Regions from separate parts of the Robertmurraya sp. DFI.2.37 genome, predicted to be linked through region 1. Evidence: a T-box and tRNA genes for the amino acid it is inferred to sense, from the RefSeq annotation. Region 1 holds a T-box; the other regions hold tRNA genes.

Evidence for each region. The T-box of region 1 lies ahead of argS (arginine--tRNA ligase). A T-box ahead of a tRNA ligase gene usually reads a tRNA of that ligase, here a tRNA-Arg.
Region 2: it encodes a tRNA-Arg, which carries the amino acid that the T-box ahead of argS (arginine--tRNA ligase) is inferred to sense. The anticodon was not compared.
Region 3: it encodes a tRNA-Arg, which carries the amino acid that the T-box ahead of argS (arginine--tRNA ligase) is inferred to sense. The anticodon was not compared.

The regions. Positions count from the first base shown of each region.
Region 1 covers NZ_JARGEJ010000020.1:55,273-57,549, reverse strand. Annotated here, with positions in the region: gene argS (arginine--tRNA ligase) at 1-1,124, opposite strand, end outside; T-box leader at 1,161-1,385, opposite strand; gene PZE06_RS12675 (flavin reductase family protein) at 1,487-2,044, opposite strand.
Region 2 covers NZ_JARGEJ010000002.1:103,729-106,005, reverse strand. Annotated here, with positions in the region: gene PZE06_RS01885 (XTP/dITP diphosphatase) at 1-388, shown strand, start outside; gene PZE06_RS01880 (metallophosphoesterase) at 407-925, shown strand; tRNA gene PZE06_RS01875 (tRNA-Arg) at 1,247-1,323, shown strand; gene ilvE (branched-chain-amino-acid transaminase) at 1,896-2,277, shown strand, end outside.
Region 3 covers NZ_JARGEJ010000027.1:39,054-41,330, reverse strand. Annotated here, with positions in the region: tRNA gene PZE06_RS14915 (tRNA-Arg) at 890-963, shown strand; gene PZE06_RS14910 (PIN domain-containing protein) at 1,255-1,515, opposite strand; gene PZE06_RS14905 (hypothetical protein) at 1,714-1,872, opposite strand; gene PZE06_RS14900 (hypothetical protein) at 2,148-2,277, shown strand, end outside.

The sequences.
Region 1 (2,277 bases):
CGCGTCGACATTTTCTTACCGTCTTTCAAAATCATGCCAAACGGGACATGTGCCATTCCCTCATACCACGGAAAGCCCATTTTCTTTAGCACCGCGAATAATTGCTTAAAATGGAGAGACTGCTCGTGACCTACAACATATAAGGACTTGGTGAAGCGATAGTTTTCCTTGCGGTAGAGAGCTGCCGCTAGATCGCGGGTCGCATAAAGAGTCGTCCCATCCTTTTTCGTAATTAGACACGGCGGCAACTCTTCCGTGCTTAGCTGAACAACCATCGCTCCTTGTGATTCTTCTAAAAGCCTCCTGTCCTCAATCATTTGCACGACTAGCTCCATCTTGTCATTGTAAAATGCTTCTCCATGATAGGAATCAAAGTGAATTCCTAGTAATTCATATATTTTTGAGAACTCCTTTAATGATTCCTCTCTGAACCATTTCCATAAATGACGTGCTTCTTCATCCCCATTCTCTAACCTTTTGAACCACGCTCTTCCCTCATCATTTAGTTCAGGAGTTTTTTCGGCTTCTTCATGAAATTTCACATATAGCGTCAATAGCTCTTTAATCGGGGCTTCCTTCACTTTCTTCTCATCGCCCCACATTTTATAGGCGACGATTAACTTGCCAAACTGTGTCCCCCAATCACCCAAATGATTAATTCGGATCGGAGAATAACCATATTTTTCAGCAATTAACGCTAATGAATGTCCAATAACAGTCGAGCGTAAATGCCCCATGGAAAACGGCTTAGCAATATTAGGTGAGGAAAAATCAATTGTAATCACTTCGTTCTTTCCTAAATCGAGTTTCCCATATTGTTCTTTCTGCAATAGAACTTCCTTCACAACCTTACTTGAAACATCCTTTCGATTTAAAAAGACATTTACATATCCTCCAACTGCTTCCACCTTTTCGAAAATAGGTGAATTTATCTTTTCTACGATGGCAAGTGCAATATCGTTCGGAGACCTACGATATATTTTTGCTAATTCAAAGCAAGGAAAGGCCATATCGCCCTGCTGTTCAAACTTCGGTTTCTCAATCATTTTCACGATTTGCTTTTGTTCCAATTGACCATTCAAAGCTGGATATAAACATTCAACGAAATCATGTTTAAAGTTCATTTTATTCCCTCCATAAAAAAACTCCCGCCTCTTTAAAAAAGAGACGAGAGTATTATAATCCCGTGGTACCACTCTAATTGTTTTTAGAAATCTAAAAACCACTTCCACTTGATAACGGGGCTGTCCCCGTCCTTTCCCTACTTTTACGTTCAGGAAGGAATCTCCAAAGTGCGCTTCATCATTTGCTCCGCATTAGGCTTCCACCATCCCTAACTCGCTCTTACTTTCACAAATAACTACTCTCTTTGTCATCGACCATTTATAAGTATTGTTACTATTATATCCATTCTTTTCGAATTTTCAATATCATTTTTCAAATCCGGCCTTTAAATCATTCCTTTTCAGCTTGACTTCCCCTTACTTCAATTAAATGTATGGATTTTTTCAGGCGCTTTATCATCTAAAATTCGATATGTGGATCGGCCAATATGAATCGGGATCGCAAGCTTAGCTAAGTTAGGTAGTCCGTCATCTAAAAACAATTCTTTATCTTGATAACGTTGCACGATCTCTCCAACTATCCATTCCTGATCGGCAATCGTTGTGATACTTTTCACTTCACATTCATAGGCAAAATAGGCATCCGTCAAAACCGGAATATCTGCTTTTAAACCGTTCTCGTAGGGGATATTAAATGTTTGAAATTTATCAATTTCTGAGCCGCTGCACGTACCAACCGCTTGGATAAACTCAGAACAATTTGCTGGTAAAAAATGAACACCAAACACGCCACTTTTCTCAATCATATGGTACGTATATGCTTTTTTTTGCAATGAAATTCCATACATACCTGGATTCGATCCGATATAGGTATGCCAGCCAGAAGCCATGACGTTCTGTTTCCCATTATATCGAGCTGTAACTACAGCAATCATGCCCGGATAGGAATACCAAATAGGTTCTTGTATTGGGGTTCTCATCTTCAAAAATCTCTCCTTTTTTAAGCTCTCGTTTATTTTGTTTATCAACCTTAGTTTAATAAGGTTTGTGCGCGTTGTTACCTAAAACATCTCATTACAATAGCCATTTCTCATCCTTCCTTTCATCTCAGCATACACTTCTATGTAACGCATTTTAAACCCTATAGTAGCTATAGGGTCAAGTGCTGTAATTTGAAAAAAATACACTTTATGTGTAAAGATAAAGCAGGAAA
Region 2 (2,277 bases), on a different contig from region 1:
TCTAGTTGTGGATGCCCTTAATGGTGCGCCGGGCATTTATTCTGCACGCTACGCCGGTTTGGCAAAAGATGATGAAGCGAATATTGACAAAGTACTAGAGCAACTAAAGGAAGTTCAGGATGAGGAAAGGACAGCGAGATTTTATTGCGCTTTAGCGGTTGCAGAGCCAGACGGCAAGTCATTTACAGTAAACGGCACTTGTGAAGGCGTGATTTTGCGAACTAGAAGAGGAGTCAATGGCTTTGGCTATGATCCGATATTTTTTGTTAATGAATTAGGAAAAGCGATGGCGGAGCTTGAACCAAGAGAAAAAAATCAAATCAGCCATCGGGCCAATGCGCTGAAAAAATTAGAAGAAATCATCCAATCAGGGAAATTTAATGCATGATATAGAAGGTGCGGGAATATGGCAAAAGTGTTAATCGTTAGTGATAGCCACGGTCAGCGAATCGAGTTGACTGAATTGAAAGCTAGGCATGAAAAAGACATGGACTTAATGATTCACTGTGGGGATTCTGAGCTCTCAAAGCAGGATAAGGAGCTTCAAGGTTTTCATGTAGTAAGGGGAAATTGCGACTTTGGCAATGACTTTGAAAAAGAACTAATAAAGGAACTTGATGGATATCGTTTTTTCGTTGCACACGGCCATTTATTTTCTGTAAAGTCATCGCTCATACAGCTCCAATATCGTGCTGAAGAAGTAAATGCGGATATAGTTTGTTTTGGTCACTCCCATCTCCTAGGAGCCGAAATGGTGCGAAATAAGTTATTTATTAATCCTGGCAGTCTCCGGCTTCCGAGGGGAAGAAGAGAGAGAACTTATGTGATTCTGAACATTCAAGGTACAACAGTTGATGTTCATGTGTATGACTATGATTCAGGAGAAATGACGGACTTGCGTCAAAGTTTTTTGTTTGAGCGTTAATGGGTGTTATCTAGTATTTGCGAATATAATTGTAATATCGTCAGTAAATTTCAAATTTCGCTGCTATAACAAAATTATCGCTAATATATTATTAAAGATCCGTGCTTGCACGCTAAAATATGAAAAGTTAGAGCTATACAACTTATGGGGGAGAGCGTTTTCCCCCATTCCATCAAAAGAAAACGTAAAAAAACTTAATTTTCCTGTTGACTTTTAATTATTAGCACAATATAATAAAAAATGTCCTTGAAAAAAGAAGCCACGCTTTTGGTATGGAGAACGAATTTTTTCGAGTGAACAAAAATAATGATTATATGATTTGTCCCAGTAGCTCAGCTGGATAGAGCAACGGCCTTCTAAGCCGTCGGTCGGGAGTTCGAATCTCTCCTGGGACGCCATTAATACACACCAATTATGTACATATTCGTTAAGTCGCATTGCATGTGACTTAACGTTTTTTATTTTCAGACTTTGCTAAACTGTGTTGATAAAATGAGCCAAAAATCAACATCGATAAATATTAAAAACTAATAATATAACTTTTATTCAATTTCATTAAACCCCAGTATTTTTTAAAGCGCTTTCTTTCATGTTAGATTTTCTGACATGAAATCCAACTTTCTTCTATTATAATCACATTATAAAAATATGCCCTTTTCTTAGCGAAAAGCTCCAATTTAAATTATCAAAAAAATATAAAAATTTTCTTAGTTAGGAATATCGTTGCATCAATAATGTAAGCGTATCCAATTAGACAGATAAATATAAATAATCGCACAATTCACAAAAATACTGTTGACGAAGGCAGAAAATGCGAGTAAGATAGTCCTCAAATAAATATTCACGGAGAAATGAATTAGCTAAAAAACGTAGGCTGCTGAAAATTTTTTGAATCTTAAGATATATCTTTTTTTAACATTAAATTTCAGTCGTTTAAAGCGGTTTTATATTAAAGCGAAGAGGTGGTTTCGTGTCAGAACAATGGATTTTTTTAAATGATCAATATGTCACGAAAGAAAATGCCAAGGTATCTGTTTATGACCATGGTTTCCTCTATGGGGATGGGGTATTCGAAGGAATTCGAGTATATAGTGGCAATATTTTTAGGATGAAAGAGCATATGAAGCGCTTATACAATTCTGCAAAGTCGATTCTGCTGACCATTCCTTATACGGAGGATGAATTAACAGAAATCATTGCGAATACAGTTGAAAAGAATAAGGTTGAAGATGCTTATATAAGAGTCGTCATTTCAAGGGGAGTTGGCGATCTTGGGTTGGACCCGTATAAGTGTGCAAAAGCAAGTGTTATCGTCATTGTGGAGCCATTATCGATTTTTCCAAAGGAACTTT
Region 3 (2,277 bases), on a different contig from region 1:
CAAATAACCTTGTACTTTAGAGCTCATATTTATAAATTTCTTTAATTTCAAGCTAAAAATAATACTTATTAATTAGACGCTTCCTACTAATGAAAGTTTCAACTCAGCCATTTAAGTCCTCTTCGTACTACTTGACCTTTTCTGAGAATAACTTATAATAGTTAATGCTGATTATTGGAAAAACACAGCGATGTTTAAAGGAAAATTCGTGGACAACATTTCACATAACGAACAGCTTCTGGAGCATTTCCTTTCACGTGTGCAATTAATTATGTCCAAGTAGCTCAGCAGGATAGAGCACGTTCGAGTCCGCTTCTCTGATTTTTCTACAGCGTACTGATTGAGCCTCTCCTTGAGTGTGCTTTCTGAAATCAGGACGACAGCTTCCTTTTGTGTGAGTAAATTATCATAAATATTATTTCAATATGTCCCAGTAGCTCAGCAGGATAGAGCACGTTCGAGTCCGCTTCTTTGATTTTTCTACAGCGTACTGATTGAGTCGCTCCTTGAGTGTGCTTTCTGAAATCAGGACGACAGTTTCCTTTTGTGTGAGTAAATTATCATAAATATTATTTCAATATGTCCCAGTAGCTCAGCAGGATAGAGCACGTTCGAGTCCGCTTCTCTGATTTTTCTACAGCGTACTGATTGAGCCTCTCCTTGAGTGTGCTTTCTGAAATCAGGACGACAGCTTCCTTTTGTGTGAGTAAATTATCATAAATATTATTTCAATATGTCCCAGTAGCTCAGCAGGATAGAGCACGTTCGAGTCCGCTTCTTTGATTTTTCTACAGCGTACTGATTGAGTCGCTCCTTGAGTGTGCTTTCTGAAATCAGGACGACAGTTTCCTTTTGTGTGAGTAAATTATCATAAATATTATTTCAATATGTCCCAGTAGCTCAGCAGGATAGAGCAACAGTTTCCTAAACTGTAGGTCGGGGGTTCGAATCCCTCCTGGGACGTCCTGTATGTTTTAAAGTGTTTTAACGAAAAACGCCAACCCCAATTGTATCAAGGGATTGACGTTTTTTATTTTTCTCAAAATCCTGATGAAACTGAAGTTTTTGATTCTATTTTGCATTTTTCGCATTTGATTTTTAGGTTTCAATTAGTTGCTCAGATGATTAATATTCGCATTCTAATTTTTTGAAATCTTTTTTATCCCATGTAAGTACAGGGAGATTTTCTTTTGATTTTACACTTAGTAATGCGTCGGCAAAATCAACGTTTTTTTCTGCAAAAACTTTTAATGCTTAAATTGAAATACTTTCTTCTACTTCCATTATTTCTGCGTCTAAAATTTCTAACAAATATTCGCTTATCAAATGTTTATCTAACTTGTAGAATGACTTTAACGGCCAATAACATTCTGCGATAACTATTGTTGATATAATTAGTTCTGTTTGATTCGTTTCTAATCTTTTAATTAAGTTCTGTATTGCTTGAAAATTTTTTTCATTATCTTTTGTGAGGATTCTAATTAATATATTTGTGTCAACAAGAAACTTATTCATTATCTCCTAAAATGTCCTCTCTATAGAATTTCTCAGCAACATCTTTTTGTGCTACTTCTCTCATTATTTCAATATCAATTGGTTTCTCAATTTTTATTTTTCCTATGATTTCACTGAGTTTCTTTTTTTGATCGGTTTTAGATTAAAAGAATCATTTGTTTCTTTTTATCCAGAATATGGATATAACCAAAGAATGACTCAGGTAATGTTACCTAAATTTTTATCTACTTCTACCTTTTCGTTTCTCCCTGTTTTATTATCCATTTTCCTGCTGGATTCATTTTGTTTAGCTTCTTGCTTACCGCCGCTGGCAGCGAGAATCATTATAGTCGCTAAAAGTATCATTAATGTTATCAAGTATTGCTACCAAAGCATATGTACATAATGAAAAATTTAAAGTTACAAATCACCTACATATTAGTGCTTACGTCAGGGAATTTTATCCTTAACGAGGAAAATATAATTTCTTTATTAATCACTTTGCTATTGAATCGTTTTTGTCATTACAGCTGCTAATATAAAATCGTTTTTATTTACATTTTTAAATGCCAAAATTTCGTTTTTAACTTGAAGTACACAATTAAAAAATGAACGAACTCTAGTTGGATCCCAATTTAGGAGGAAGTGCAACCATGGCAATTAATTTCATTCGAGTTTTATTAATTTCTTCTTTAGGGAGCTTATATTTTATTCCTCGAAAAACAATTAAGCGATTTTTGCCAGTAACTACTCTGTCACTATTAATCACAATGACCATTAATT